DNA from 4 places in the Streptomyces sp. 351MFTsu5.1 genome. Region 3 is predicted to be linked to each of the others. Evidence: riboswitches for the same ligand, from Rfam matches in the RefSeq annotation. Region 3 holds a riboswitch; each other region holds the start of a gene.
What was found. Region 3 has a riboswitch for cyclic di-AMP ahead of H295_RS0110970 (M23 family metallopeptidase). Riboswitches for the same ligand answer to the same signal wherever they lie in the genome.
Positions count from the first base shown of each region.

Region 1 (3,622 bases), on a different contig from region 3:
CCTCTCGGGAGTAGGTGCGCTCCCAGGCGAAGCGCCACTGTTCCGGCTCGCTGAAGCTGCCGGTCCGCCGGATCCCGTCGGCGATTCTCGCGAACAGCGGCTGGTAGGCGTCCACGGCCGAGCCTTTGAGGAGACCGGGGTTGAACGGGGAATCGGGGGCGACCCGTTGGAGTGCTTCGGCCAGGGCGTCGATCACCTCGGCCGGGAGCTGGGGGACGTGGTGGAAGGGGGCGAGTCGGCCGCCGGGCCGGAGGACCTGGGCCGCCTTGGCCGCGCCGGCGACGGGGTCCACCCAGTGCCAGGCGGTGCCGGCGATGACCGCGTCGAACTGCCGCCCGGCCGGCTGCCAGTCCTCGAACCTGGCGACCTCGACCTCGATGCGGCTGCGTCGCGCGAGGGCGGCCATCCGCTCGTCGGGTTCGACACCGAGCACGGTGCAGCCGGCCGCCTGGAACTGCCGGGCCTCGATGCCGGTTCCGGCTCCGACGTCGAGGACGTGCCGGCCGGGGCTTGCCGCGACGATCCTGTCCACGAGGGCCTGGGGATACGGCGGTCGGGAGCGGTCGTAGCGTTCGGCGTCCACGCCGAACGACTCGGCCGTCTGCCGGTGGCGGTGGGGCTCGGGGCCGGGCGTGTCCGGCTGTCCCTGCGATAAAGTGGGCATGCGCCCACATTAATGGGCGGTTGCCCACTTGTTAAGGCGCGGCGGCGCGGAAAGGGAGACGATGCCGTCAGGGGTGCACATCCACAACGTGCGCGGCCAGTTGTTCGAAGCCGCCGAGCGCGTCCTGCTGCGGGACGGGCCCGACGCGTTGACCAGCCGGGCCGTCACGGAGGAGGCGAACTGCGCCAAGGGCGTGCTGCACCGGCACTTCGCCGACTTCGACGCTTTCCTGGCGGAACTGGTCCTCGATCGCGTCCGCGGCATCGAGGACCGGACCACGACTCTGCGCGCGGCCGCCGGGACCGGGAGCGTGGTGGACAACCTCACCGACGCACTGCAGGACCTGTTCGGTCCGGTCACGGTGGCGATCGTCGCGCTCATCACCTTCCGCGACGGCCTCCGCGCCCGGCTGCGCGAGGCCGGTCTGACCGGCATCCCGCTGGCCGTGCAGGGCGCCGCGATGATCGCCGCATACCTCACCGCCGAGCGGGAGTCGGGGCGCCTGGCCGGTGACGCGGACATCGACACGCTCGCCCCCACCCTCGTCGGGGCCGGGCACCTGCTGTTCGCCGACCGGACGAGCGCCCCGCCGCAGACCACCGCCGTCCGCAAGATGGTGACCACGGTCATCGCCGGCGCCCTGCGACCACCCCGGCCGTGACCCGAGCGCCCGGGCCGCACCTCGCCAGTAATGCGTGCGGGAGTCGGTCCCCGGATGGCGTATGCTGGTTTCACCGACGCGGGGTGGAGCAGCTCGGTAGCTCGCTGGGCTCATAACCCAGAGGTCGCAGGTTCAAATCCTGTCCCCGCTACTCACGGCTCAGGGCCGGAGTCCAGTCACTGGACTCCGGCCCTGAGTGTTTCCCGGAGCGCGCTCATCACCTGGCGTGAGCGATCCGGTCAACTCGCCCGTTTTTCACCGGTCATGGGCCGTAAGTCCTGCGGGATTTCGTTAATGATCAAGCGGAACAGCTTGGAATCGGGCCCCCGGGTCTATTAACGTTCGATAACGCAGCGCGGTCGTCCCAGCCGTCACAAGAGACGGCTCCGTGCTCACGCGCCGAATTCCGCAAGGGAACCGGGGAACCACCACCTTGGGGTGAATCGCTCGTCTGCCGCCGTGGCCACACGGCGGGTATACGCGCGTAGGAGACCTTCCTGCTCCGAACCCGTCAGCTAACCCGGTAGGCGAGAAGGAAGGAAAGGAGCGCGCCCACGTGGCGTCCAACCCGCCTGCCCCCGAGGCCCCGTCCGTACCGCGCAGCACTCTCGTGTACGGCGGCTACCGCGCCGACGACGAGGCCCCCCTCGGCGAGTGGAACCCGACCGCGGACTCCCTCGCCCCGGTGCGAGGCCGGCACCGCGTGGCCAAGCAGCGCGGCGGCGGATTCGCCCGCAGCTCCACCGTCCTCGGCGTCGGTGTCATAGCCGCGGTCAGCGCCGGCGGCATGGCCAGCGCCAACACCGGCAAGCCGCCGGTCTCCATCTCGATGCCGGACCTGCCGAACGTCGGCTCGCTCATCTCGGACGACTCCGACTCCGGCGCCGACGACACGAGCGCCTTCAGCAGCGTCGGCACCGCCACCGTCGACACCGCCAAGGGCACCTCGGACGCCGGTGAGGCGCTGCGCTCGCGCATCCTCGCCCAGGCCGAGACGCAGCAGGACCAGCTCGACACCAAGGCCGCCCAGGCCGTCGCCGACGCCGCCCAGAAGGAGGCCGACGCGGCCGCCGCCAAGGCGGAGAAGGAAGCCCAGCAGCAGGCCGCCGCCGCGAAGAAGAAGGCGGAGGAGGCGGCCGCGAAGAAGGCCGAGGCCGCGCGTCTGGCCGAGCTCGCCAAGCAGTACACGCTGCCGACCTCGTCGTACACGATCACGGGCACCTTCGGTCAGGCCGGTTCGCTGTGGTCCTCCGGCTACCACACGGGCCTCGACTTCGCCGCCCCCACGGGCACGCTCATCAAGGCGATCCACAGCGGCACCGTCACGGAGGCCGGCTGGGCCGGTTCCTACGGCTACCGCACGATCCTCACCCTCGACGACGGCACCGAGCTGTGGTTCTGCCACCAGTCCTCGATCAGCGTCAGCGTGGGCCAGAAGGTCGGCACCGGTGACGTCATCGGCCGCGTGGGCGCCACCGGCAACGTGACCGGCGCGCACCTGCACCTGGAGGTCCACCCGGGCGGTGCGGCGACCGGGATCGACCCGATGGCGTGGCTGCAGGGCAAGGGGCTCAACCCCTGAGGCTCCCTGAGGATCTCTGAGGTCCGGAGGGGCTGATTCCGCTTGTTTACGAGGACTTTGCGGCCGTAGCGGAAGATCCCCGTCGGGCAGGGGCGTTGACGTATCACATGACTTCTCTGCGCAAGCTCGGCTCCTCCGACCTCGAGGTCTTCCCGCTCGCCCTCGGCGGCAACGTCTTCGGCTGGACCGCCGACGAGGCCACGTCCTTCGCCGTCCTCGACGCGTACACCGCCGCGGGCGGCAACTTCGTCGACACGGCCGACTCGTACTCCTCGTGGGTCGACGGCAACTCCGGCGGCGAGTCCGAGACGATCATCGGCAGGTGGCTGGCCGCCCGCGGCAACCGCGACGACGTCGTCATCGCCACGAAGGTCAGCCAGCACCCCGACTTCCCCGGGCTGACCGCCGCCAACATCAAGGCCGCCGCCGACGCCTCCCTGAAGCGCCTCGGCACCGACCACATCGACCTCTACTACACCCACTTCGACAAGACCGAGGTGCCGGTCGAGGAGATCATCGGCGCGCTGGACGAGCTGGTGAAGGCGGGCAAGGTGCGCGCGATCGGCGCGTCCAACATCTCCGCCGCGCGGCTCTCGGAGTCCCTCGCCTTCTCCGACCGCGAGGGCCTGGCGCGCTATGTCGCCCTCCAGCCCCACTACAACCTGGTCTCACGCGACACGTACGAGGGCGAACTCCAGGCCGTCGCCTCCCGGGC
Region 1 is NZ_KB911804.1:51,671-55,292, forward strand. Features, by position in the region: gene H295_RS0141025 (class I SAM-dependent methyltransferase) at 1-664, opposite strand, end outside; gene H295_RS0141030 (TetR/AcrR family transcriptional regulator) at 726-1,325, shown strand; tRNA gene H295_RS0141035 (tRNA-Met) at 1,403-1,476, shown strand; cyclic di-AMP (ydaO/yuaA leader) riboswitch at 1,713-1,870, shown strand; gene H295_RS0141040 (M23 family metallopeptidase) at 1,882-2,907, shown strand; gene H295_RS0141045 (aldo/keto reductase) at 3,015-3,622, shown strand, end outside.
Region 1: linked by a shared signal. The riboswitch ahead of H295_RS0141040 (M23 family metallopeptidase) and the one ahead of H295_RS0110970 (M23 family metallopeptidase) in region 3 are both predicted to bind cyclic di-AMP.

Region 2 (3,622 bases), on a different contig from region 3:
CGTTTCGCGGCGACCGGCTCCGCCGACCTCATCCACGACTTCGCCTTCCCGCTCCCCATCTACGCGATCTGCGACCTCCTGGGCGTCCCCCGCGAGGACCAGGACGACTTCCGTGACTGGGCGGGCATGATGATCCGCCACGGGGGAGGCCCGCGGGGCGGGGTCGCGCGGTCCGTGAAGAAGATGCGCGGGTATCTGGCCGAGCTCATCCACCGCAAGCGGGAAGCGCTGCCCGACGAGCCCACCCCTGGCGAGGACCTCATCTCCGGGCTCATCCGCGCCTCCGACCACGGCGAACACCTCACCGAGAACGAGGCCGCGGCGATGGCCTTCATCCTTCTCTTCGCGGGTTTCGAGACCACCGTCAACCTCATCGGCAACGGCACCTACGCCCTTCTCACCCACCCTGAGCAGCGCGAGAGGCTCCAGCAGTCGCTCGCCGCCGGCCGCACCGACCTCCTCGAGACCGGCGTGGAAGAGCTGCTGCGCTACGACGGCCCGGTCGAGCTCGCCACCTGGCGGTTCGCCACCGAGCCGCTCACCATCGGCGGTCAGGACATCGCGGCCGGCGATCCCGTGCTCGTCGTGCTCGCCGCGGCGGACCGGGATCCGGAGCGGTTCGCCGACCCCGACGTGCTCGATCTGTCCCGCCGTGACAATCAGCACCTCGGTTACGGCCACGGGATCCACTACTGCCTCGGTGCCCCGCTCGCCCGGCTGGAGGGCCAGACCGCGCTCGCCACGCTCCTCACCCGGCTCCCCGATCTGCAACTCGCGGTGGATTCAGCCGATTTGCGCTGGCGGGGTGGGCTCATCATGCGTGGACTGCGTACTTTGCCCGTGGAGTTCACTCCCGTCCGGTAATCGACCGAGGGGTCCCCTGAACCCCGCCGCACGGCCGCCTAAACATGACGCGCCCTCAAGTCTGTGATCTTCACGTGATCTACGCGGCATTAACTTGTGACAAGTGATCGAACCCCTATACGTTCACGGACCAACGCGGTGGTCCGTACCACTCGCCGCGTGGGTCTCTGAAGTCTCGGGAAAGGTCCCTTCATGCTCTCCGGGAACGGTCGTCACCGTCGCCCCCGTCAGGCTCCGGCGCTGCTCGTGGCGGCCGGTGTGACGGGATCCGCCATCGCGATCCCCCTGCTCGCGGCGTCCGGAGCGAGCGCCGCGACCGGCACCACCTGGGACCGGGTCGCGGAGTGCGAGAGCGGTGGCTCCTGGAGCGCCAACGACGGCAACGGCTACTACGGTGGCCTCCAGATGTCCCAGGAGAACTGGGAGAAGTACGGCGGCCTCGAGTACGCCAAGACCGCGGACCTGGCCAGCCGCAACCAGCAGATAGCCGTGGCGGAGAAGCTCCTCGACGACCAGGGCATCGCCGCCTGGCCGACCTGCGGTCTGCTCAACGGGCTCAGCAAGGACTCGAGCTCGGCCGGCGTCGACACCGGCCTGGCGAGCGGAACGCCCTCGGCTTCCGCGTCCGGATCGTCGGAATCATCCGTATCGTCTGATTCGTCCAACTCGTCGGGCACCGAGGACTCTCCCGGTCTGCTCGACTCCCTGGACGGCTCGTCCGCGACCCCCTCCCCGTCGGCCACCCCGTCCAAGAGTGGCGAAAGCACCTCCAAGGCGGGCGAAAGCGACACCAAGGGTTCCGAAGCCTCCGGCAAAGAAGACGCACAGTCTTCCGACGGCTCGCCCGTGGTGAGCCCAGAAGAGGACGAAGCGGACAAGTCCTGGCAGGAGGGCGGCTCTTCGGCCCTGGTGGACGTCGGCTCCCTCGGCGGCACCGGCAAGCACCGCGGCGACAGCGGGGACGAGGTCGCGACGAAGAGTGCGGGCACCTCCTCGGGCCGTCACGCCGCTCGCACGTACACCGTCAAGGAGGGCGACTCCCTCGCCTCCATCGCCGACTCCCTTGGCCTCGACGGCGGATGGCGCGCCCTCTACGCCGAGAACAGGGACCGCATCGGGGCCGACCCCAGCGACATCTCCGCCGGTCAGACGCTCGACACAGGGGTGGAATAGGGCCGAAAAGGCCTGAAAAACAGCGGGAGTTCACGTCACACTTCGCACCGAATGTCCACTTTGGTGAAAGTGTGGGATGAGTCTCAGAAGCCCTGATCGTCTTTGAAATTCCGCCGAGCGCATGTCTACCGTCGTCACCGCTCGGCAACCCGAGCCCCGTCTGTCGCAACGCCGAATCCTGCCAGCGGCCGTACGGGAACAGTCGTCGCGTCAAGCGCCGTAGGCAGGAGCGGGGGACCCAAGGTAAGCGCCGGGCCCAGCAGTTCACGCTGGACCGGCTTGGGGTGAAGTCACGCACTGTGCGTGACCGGGCAACTCAACCGGCCCGAACCCGACAGCTCACCTCGCAGGCGTCGGTGAGGGGATCCACCATGCTGTTTTCCGGCAAGGGCAAGCACCGTCGTCCGTCCAAGGCCACCCGCGCCGCCGCGCTCGCCGGCGTCACCGGTGTCGCCATCGCCGCCCCGCTGATGGCGGCCGGCAACGCCTCCGCCGCCACCGCCTCCGAGTGGGACGCCGTCGCCCAGTGCGAGTCCGGCGGCAATTGGTCCATCAACACCGGCAACGGCTACTACGGCGGCCTGCAGTTCTCCGCCTCCACCTGGGCCGCGTACGGCGGCACCGCCTACGCCCCGCAGGCCAACCAGGCCAGCAAGTCGCAGCAGATAGCCGTCGCCGAGAAGGTCCTCGCCTCCCAGGGCAAGGGCGCCTGGCCGGTCTGCGGCACGGGCCTGTCCAGCGCCGCCTACAACGGCGGCAGCTCGTCCTCCTCCAGCTCCTCGAACTCGGGCTCCAGCGCCGGCACCCGTTCGACCAACGAGCAGAGCGCCTCCCGCTCCTCCGAGCGTCCGGCGGCCAAGAAGACCGTCACCACCCCGACCGGCAAGAAGGTCAAGAAGGGCGACGGCGAGTACAAGGTCGTCAAGGGTGACACCCTCAGCTCGATCGCCGCGAAGCACAAGGTCAAGGGCGGCTACCAGACGCTCTTCAAGCTGAACAAGGACATCATCGAGGACGCGAACCTGATCTACCCGGGTCAGCAGCTGCACCTCAAGTGATTCCTACCTGAACCACAGCGCCCTCATACCCGTGGTCCTCATACTGAAGGCCTCGTGAGGGTCACCCCCCGTCCCCACGGGCTCCCCGCTCCGGTGCGTGTTCCCCCGTACGCACCGGGGCGGGGTTTTTTGTGCGCGCTTGCACGGCCGTCTTTGTTCAGTTCAGAAACAATTTACTCTCGGTTTCGTCCACAGGTCGGTCCACACGGTGGCCGAAGCCCCGGAGCCGGTTAGGCTCTAGTCGCCAGGCTCACCATTGCAGAAGGAGATGCTCGTGCCGTCCATCGACGTCGTCGTAGCCAGGGAAATCCTCGACTCGCGAGGCAACCCCACCGTCGAGGTCGAGGTCGGCCTCGACGACGGCAGCACCGGTCGTGCCGCCGTCCCGTCCGGCGCCTCCACCGGTGCCTTCGAGGCCATCGAACTGCGTGACGGTGACCCCAACCGCTACCAGGGCAAGGGTGTCGAGAAGGCCGTCCTCGCCGTCATCGAGCAGATCGGCCCGGAGCTCGTCGGCTACGACGCCA
Region 2 is NZ_KB911784.1:201,423-205,044, forward strand. Features, by position in the region: gene H295_RS0123760 (cytochrome P450 family protein) at 1-864, shown strand, start outside; gene H295_RS0123765 (transglycosylase family protein) at 1,057-2,037, shown strand; cyclic di-AMP (ydaO/yuaA leader) riboswitch at 2,243-2,405, shown strand; gene H295_RS0123770 (transglycosylase family protein) at 2,409-3,095, shown strand; gene eno (phosphopyruvate hydratase) at 3,364-3,622, shown strand, end outside.
Region 2: linked by a shared signal. The riboswitch ahead of H295_RS0123770 (transglycosylase family protein) and the one ahead of H295_RS0110970 (M23 family metallopeptidase) in region 3 are both predicted to bind cyclic di-AMP.

Region 3 (3,622 bases):
TCGCCCGGCCCCTACGCCGTAGCCCGGTTGTCCCAGCTAACCCGCCCCGTGCTCTTGCACTCAGGCCACCGAAGCGATCCGTGTCTTGATGTCGTCCGGGGAGAGCACGCCCTTGGCCGTCACATGGTCGCCGGAGGACTCCCCGCGCAGTCGGCGGCCGATCCACGGCACCAGGAACTCCCGTGCCCAGTGGACGTCGTCGCGCCGCACGTCCAGTGGGCCGCGGGGCGGCAGCGGTGGCCATGGCTGGTCGGGGTCGGCCGGGACCTCCAGGCCGAGGACCTGCCCCGCACGGAGCGCCACACGCGTGTGCCCCTCCGCGGACAGGTGCAGCCGGTCGTGGTCCCAGGCCCGCCGGTCCTGGATCGTCTTCAGGGACCACAGATCGAGCACCGGGCACCCGTACCGGTCGGCGACGGCCCGCACATGGCCGTTGTACGTGGCGATCTTGCCGCGCAGGTGCTTGAGCACGGGCACGCCACGGGTGTCGAAGCCTGTGGTCACCATGACGGTGCCGCACGCCTCGGTGAGCCGGGCGACGGCCCGCTCGAAGCGCTCGGCGACCTCGTCGGGGTCGGTGCCGGGCCGGATGATGTCGTTGCCGCCGGCGCAGAACGACACCAGGTCCGGTGCCAGTTCGACGGCCTGCGGAAGCTGGTCCTCGACGATCTGGTCGAGCAGCTTTCCGCGCACGGCGAGATTGCTGTACCTGAATTCGCCCTCGGGCCGCCGGTCGGCGAGGAGCACCGCGAACCGGTCGGCCCAGCCGACGAACGCCCCGTCGGGGCCGGGGTCGCCGACGCCCTCGGTGAAGCTGTCCCCCACCGCCACGTACGACCCGATCACTGATCTGCTGTCATTCTTCGAATCGTCTGCCACAGCGGTTCATGATTCACCTTCGAATGTGACCTACGCGACCGTAGGAAGACCTTGACGTGCGGTGAGATAAGCCACTCCTAAAGTGTTGGCCAAACCAGGAATAGGTCCCTGATCACCACTGTTGGCGATGCGACCGCCACACCCGGAAGTCGTTACCGAACACCGAAGGCCGGACCCGGGGATCGGGGTCCGGCCTTCGGTGGCACAGGGGCGGGGTCAGCCGACGGCGACGCCCTTCGAGCGGAGGTAGGCGACCGGGTCCACGTCCGAGCCGTAGTCCGGCGTGGTGCGGATCTCGAAGTGCAGGTGCGGTCCCGTCACGTTGCCGGTGGCGCCGGAGAGACCGATCTGCTGCCCCTCGGACACGGTCTGACCGGCCGACACCGAGAGCTGCGAGAGGTGGGCGTACTGGGCGTAGTAGCCGTCGTTCAGCTTGATGACGACCTGGTTGCCGTAGGCACCGCCCCAGCCCGCGGAGACGACCGTGCCCGCGGCGACGGCCTTGAGCGGGGTGCCGGTGGGCACGACGAAGTCGACGCCGGTGTGGTAGCCGCTGGACCACATGGCACCCGCCACGTGGTACCCGGTGCCGATGGTGGCGCCGGTGACCGGCAGGGTGTAGCCGCTGGAGCTGCCGGAGCTCTGGGTCGCGGCCGCCGGCTTCGCCTCCGCCTTCTCCGGCTTCGGGGAAGATGCCTTCGGGGCGGACGACTTGGCCGGGGATCCGGTCTTCGTCGCGCCCGGGGCCGCCTTCTTGCCGATCGACAGCTTCAGGCCGGGGTGGATCAGCGAGGGGTCGTCGCCGACGGCCTCGCGGTTGTCGGCATAGAGCTTCTTCCAGCCACCGGCGACATTCTGCTCGTCCGCGATCTCCGAGAGGCAGTCGCCGACGCGCACCGAATAGGTGCGCACGGTCGAGGCCTTCGCGGTGTCTTTCCTGGCGGCGGTCCTCTCGGCCGACTTCTCGGCGGTCTTCTGCGTGACCGGAAGCGACTGAACTGCCTTTTCCGGCACCGACTGCGAGGTGGCGGCGTGGGCGCCGGTGGCTCCCATCAGCGGCAGCGCGAGCGCGGCGCCTCCGGTGCCGGCGACGGCTATCGAGCGGGTGAAGCGCTGGGACTTCGGGCGGCGGTGCTTACCCTTCGCGGGCATGACGAATTCCTCTCCGGCGCCTGCGAGGTGAGCTGTCGGGTGCGAGCTGGAGATGCCCGGCCGCGTCGGGACGCGGCTAAACCCCAAGCCTGTTCCGGAGACCGGAACAGGCGGTACTGCCTGTGGGTCCCCCGCTCCTGCCGTCACGGGTGAGTGTGTGCGGAATCCGTTCGGCGGCAGGATTGGGCGTCCGACCGGATCGGTGGCGAACGTAAACGAGCAAGACGCAAAGGGACAAGTGAGGGGTTCCGCGGGAATGCGTTCCCCTTGATCCCTTATGGGGATTACCGGTCACCCTGCGTCAATCGGAAGCCCGTCACCCACGCAAACCCCCTTGGGAATTATGCGGATTACGTGAACATGCCGTGCGACACACCGTCACGGATATGACGCTCCTCACGTCACGAATTCCCAAGATCCCGCACTTCGGAAGGAGTTGGAAAGAACCCAGCAATTCGGACAGAAGCCCTAGATGCGGCGCAGCCGGAAAACTGCCGCATCGAGGTCACCCCGCAGACCGGTGCGAAGTCCGTGATGCAGCAATACGGCCCCTCGGTGAACTTCGCCCGTTTCGAGGCATTCGTACGACGCCGTCGGGTCGAGCCCGCGCAGCCGCACCGCCGGCACGGGTTCCCCGTAGTGCTGGGCCTGAAGCCAGGCGAGCACGACCGTCTCCTCGCCGAGGACGTACTGCACCGCGCTCAGCCCGCCCCGCGGAGGACGCAGCCGGTACTGGTCGCCACGCTGGACCACGGGCCGGATCTCCTTGTAGAGGTCCACCCAGCGGCGGGCCTCGGCGAGCTCCTCCTCGGACCACTCCGTGAGGTCGCCCCCAACCCCGAGCACCCCGGCCATGGAGCTGACGAACCGGAACCTCAGCGAGCTCACACGGTCGTTGAGCTGGGTGTTGGGGCTGTCGGTGACCCAGGCGGCCATCACGCGCGCGGGGTGGATCTGGCTGAAGCCGTGCTGGATGGCGAGACGGTCGAGCGGGTCGGTGTTGTCCGAGGTCCACACCTGGTCGGTCCGGCTGAGCACCCCGAGGTCGATCCGGCCGCCGCCGCCCGAGCAGGACTCGAAGGCGACGCCGGGGTGGGCGGCACGCAGCCGGTCCAGCAGGGCGTAGAAGCCGTGCACATGGTCCACCCACAGGCGCTGCGGGTAGGGGTCCCCGGGCCAGCCGGCGTCGGTGAAGCAGCGGTTGAAGTCCCACTTGACGTAGTCGATCGGGGCGCTCGACAGCAGGGTGTCGAGCTGCTCCCAGAGGTACTCCTGGACGTCCTCGCGCGCGAGGTTCAGTACGAGCTGATTGCGGAACTCCGTCCGCTTTCGTCCCTCTTGGTACTGCACCCAGTCCGGGTGGGCGCGGTACAGCTCGCTGTCCGGGTTGACCATCTCCGGCTCGACCCAGATGCCGAACTGCATGCCGAGCGCGTGCACGGAGTCGCCGAGGGGCTTGAGACCGGCAGGGAAGCGGTCGGGGTTGGGGCTCCAGTCGCCGAGCCCGGCCCGGTCGCTGGTGCGGGTGCCGAACCAGCCGTCGTCGACCACGAACAGCTCGATCCCGGCCGCGGCGGCCCGGCGGGCCAGG
Region 3 is NZ_KB911778.1:292,437-296,058, forward strand. Features, by position in the region: gene H295_RS0110965 (SGNH/GDSL hydrolase family protein) at 61-846, opposite strand; gene H295_RS0110970 (M23 family metallopeptidase) at 1,096-2,031, opposite strand; cyclic di-AMP (ydaO/yuaA leader) riboswitch at 2,036-2,197, opposite strand; gene H295_RS0110975 (alpha-galactosidase) at 2,500-3,622, opposite strand, start outside.

Region 4 (3,622 bases), on a different contig from region 3:
TTCCAGGACGGTCGCCGGGCCCGCGCCGGACTCGACGACGGTCCGGAGCTCCTCCATCAGCACGTTGAACCGCTTCACGGCGTTGGTGGAGCGCGCCGCCATGCCGTACGCCTCGTCGACGCGCTTGAGCGCCTGCGGGAAGCTGATCTTCTCGCGCTGGGAAAGCGCGTCGATCATCGCCTCCGCGCGGTCGCCGATGCCCCGCTTGGGCACGTTGAGGATCCGGCGCAGCGGCACCGAGTCCTCCGGGTTGGCGAGGACGCGCAGGTAGGCCAGGACGTCCCGGACCTCCTTGCGCTCGTAGAAGCGGACGCCGCCGACGACCTTGTAGGGCAGGCCGACGCGGATGAAGACCTCTTCGAAGACACGGGACTGCGCGTTGGTGCGGTAGAAGACCGCGACATCGCCGGCCTTCGCGTCGCCCGCGTCGGTGAGACGGTCTATCTCGTCGGCGACGAACTGCGCCTCGTCGTGCTCGGTGTCGGCGACATAGCCGGTGATGCGCGCACCCGCGCCCGCGTTGGTCCACAGGTTCTTGGGGCGGCGGGACTCGTTGCGCTCGATGACGGCATTGGCGGCGGTGAGGATCGTCTGGGTGGAGCGGTAGTTCTGCTCCAGGAGGATCGTCACCGCGTCCGGGTAGTCCTCCTCGAACTGGAGGATGTTGCGGATGGTCGCGCCGCGGAAGGCGTAGATCGACTGGTCGGCGTCACCGACGACACAGAGCTCGGCGGGCGGCAGGTCGTGTTCGCTCGGCGGTACGTCGACGGGGTGCTCGGAGGTGCCGACCAGCTCCCTGACCAGCGCGTACTGGGCGTGGTTGGTGTCCTGGTACTCGTCGACGAGGACGTGCCGGAAGCGGCGGCGGTAGTGCTCGGCGACGTCCGGGAAGGCGCGCAGCAGGTTGACCGTCGTCATGATCAGGTCGTCGAAGTCGAGGGCGTTGGCCTCGCGCAGCCGCGACTGGTACATGGCGTAGGCCTGGGCGAGGGTCTTCTCGAAGCCGTCGGCGGCCTGGGCGGCGAAGTCCTCCTCGTCGATCAGCTCGTTCTTCAGGTTGCTGATCTTGGCGCTGAAGGACTTCGGCGGGAACTTCTTGGGGTCGAGGTCGAGGTCGCGGCAGACCAGGGCCATCAGACGCTTCGAGTCGGCGGCGTCGTAGATCGAGAAGGAGGAGGTGAACCCGAGCTTCTTCGACTCCCTGCGCAGGATCCGCACGCACGCGCTGTGGAAGGTCATCACCCACATCGCGTTGGCCCGCGGGCCGACGAGCTGCTCGACGCGCTCCTTCATCTCGCCCGCGGCCTTGTTGGTGAAGGTGATCGCGAGGATCTGGCCGGGGTGGACACGGCGCTCGCCGAGGAGGTGGGCGATGCGGTGGGTGAGCACCCGGGTCTTGCCGGAGCCGGCGCCGGCCACGATGAGCAGCGGGGTGCCGGAGTGCACGACGGCGGCGCGCTGGTTCTCGTTCAGCCCGTCCAGGAGCGCGGCCGCGTCCAGCACCGGGCGGGGGGCGCCATCGCGGTAGTAGGCGTCCCGGTCCGGGGGCACGTCGAACTTCCCGCCGAACAGATCGTCCGGAACGGGTTCCGGCACGTGGTCGTCCTCGGGCGGCGGCGGGGGTTCCTCCGCGTGCCCGCGAGGGGCCTGGAGGTCCGCCAGGAAGCTGTCGTCAAAGAGGCTGCTCATCGCTCTCCGAGTCTAGGGGGCCCCACTGACAGCCCGCCGCCGCCCTGAGAACATCGCCGGAATCGGCACGCCCAGCGCCCGGGCGCAGGCCCGCTCAGCGCCCGGGCGCAGGCCGCGACAGCTGTCGCACCCCGCCCGTCCGGCGCCGGCCCACGACCCTCCGGAGCCGTGTCGTCACGGTCCGCGGCCGGCTGGCAGGCGCCGCGCCCCGCCGGAACCGCCCTTCCTCCGCCTCGCGGTCACACTCAGGAAAAGCACTCGAGCCGCGACAGACCACTCGGCGCCGACCGTCAGCCACGCACCCCTGACCGAAGGTCACGAAAATGTATCGGGCATATCGAACATCAACCTTCACAGGGGCCACAGCAGTTGGCTACCGTTCCCGGTAGGCCGTACGACCCCCTCCGGCGAACGTCGCCGGGCCGCGCGGCCTCCGCCGAGTCCGGCAGCGCCGCCGCGCGCCCGGAGCCGGGGACCCACCGAACCCCGGGGTGAATCGGCCGACTCCCGCCCACGGGAGCGCCGTAGGGCAACCCTTCCCGCCCGAACCCGACAGCTAACCCGGTAGGCGGAGCACGGAAGGAGTCGCCTCCCTTGGCGTCGCACCGCAAGTCGCGTCCCGCTGGTACGCGCGTAGCAGGCATACGGACCCCGGCCCTCGCGACGGCCGCGCTCACCTCCGTGGCCCTGCTGTCCCAGTCGGCGAACGCCGCGCCGGCCGATGACAAACCCAGTCTCGAAGAGGTCGAGAAGAAGGTCGACGACCTCTACCGCCAGGCGGAGTCGGCGACCGACACCTACAACGCGGCCAAGGAGCGGACGACCAAGCAGCGCAAGCAGGTCGACACGCTCCTCGACGACGTCGCGCGGCGCACCGAGAAGCTCAACCAGGCCCGGGAGGAGCTCGGTTCCTTCGCCGCCGAGCAGTACCGCACCGGGGCCGCCGCGCCCGGCACAGCGACCTTCCTGCTCGCCGACACCCCGCAGGACTACTTCGACCAGACGCAGCTGATGGGCCGCCTCACGAGCCGCCAGAAGGGCGCGGTCGACGACTACGTCTCCGAGCAGTCGGCGACGATGAAGAAGCGTCAGGAGGCCTCCCAGAGCCTCCAGTCGCTCACCGAGACGCAGAGCGACCTGAAGACCGCGAAGGCGACCGTCCAGAAGAAGCTCGCCGACGCGCGCGAGCTGCTCTCGGAGCTGACGGCTCAGGAGAAGGCCCGCCTCGCGGCGATCGAGAAGGCGAAGCAGGAGGCCGCGGCCCGCAAGGCGGCGGAGCTGGCCCGGCAGCAGGCGGCCGCGGAGAAGGCCGCGCAGGAGGCGGGCCGGCAGGAGAGCACGCCGGGCACCGGCACCTCGACCGCGACCGACTCCTCGTACGCCACCAGGGCCGCCAAGGCGCTCGCCTTCGCCCGCGCACAGATCGGCAAGCCCTATGTGTGGGGCGCCACCGGCCCCGGCTCCTACGACTGCTCAGGCCTCACCCAGGCCGCCTGGAAGGCCGCCGGCGTCACCCTCCCCCGCGTCACCTACGACCAGGTCAACGCCGGCACCACGGTCTCCCTGGCCGACGCCCAGCCGGGTGACCTGGTCTTCTTCTACGACGACATCACCCATGTCGGCCTCTACATCGGCAACGGCATGATGATCCACGCCCCCAAGCCGGGCGCGTACGTCCGCGAGGAGTCGATCTACTACGACGGCGAGTCGGCGATCCACAGCGTGGTGCGACCGGCCTGAGGTCCCGTGGCGCGGGCGGGGCGCCTGCGCCCGCGCGATGTCCCCCACGCGCGTGTGCCCGCCCCGCCCGGGCGATTTCCCCCACGCGCGCGTGCGCGCCCCGCTCGCGGGCTGCGCGGAGCTTCCTAGCATCGGTCCATGGCCGGTACCTCCCCGTACTCCCCCCTGCGCGTCTGGTGGACGCAGCGCCCGC
Region 4 is NZ_KB911779.1:119,793-123,414, forward strand. Features, by position in the region: gene pcrA (DNA helicase PcrA) at 1-1,689, opposite strand, end outside; cyclic di-AMP (ydaO/yuaA leader) riboswitch at 2,129-2,275, shown strand; gene H295_RS0112595 (C40 family peptidase) at 2,284-3,429, shown strand; gene H295_RS0112600 (tellurite resistance/C4-dicarboxylate transporter family protein) at 3,568-3,622, shown strand, end outside.
Region 4: linked by a shared signal. The riboswitch ahead of H295_RS0112595 (C40 family peptidase) and the one ahead of H295_RS0110970 (M23 family metallopeptidase) in region 3 are both predicted to bind cyclic di-AMP.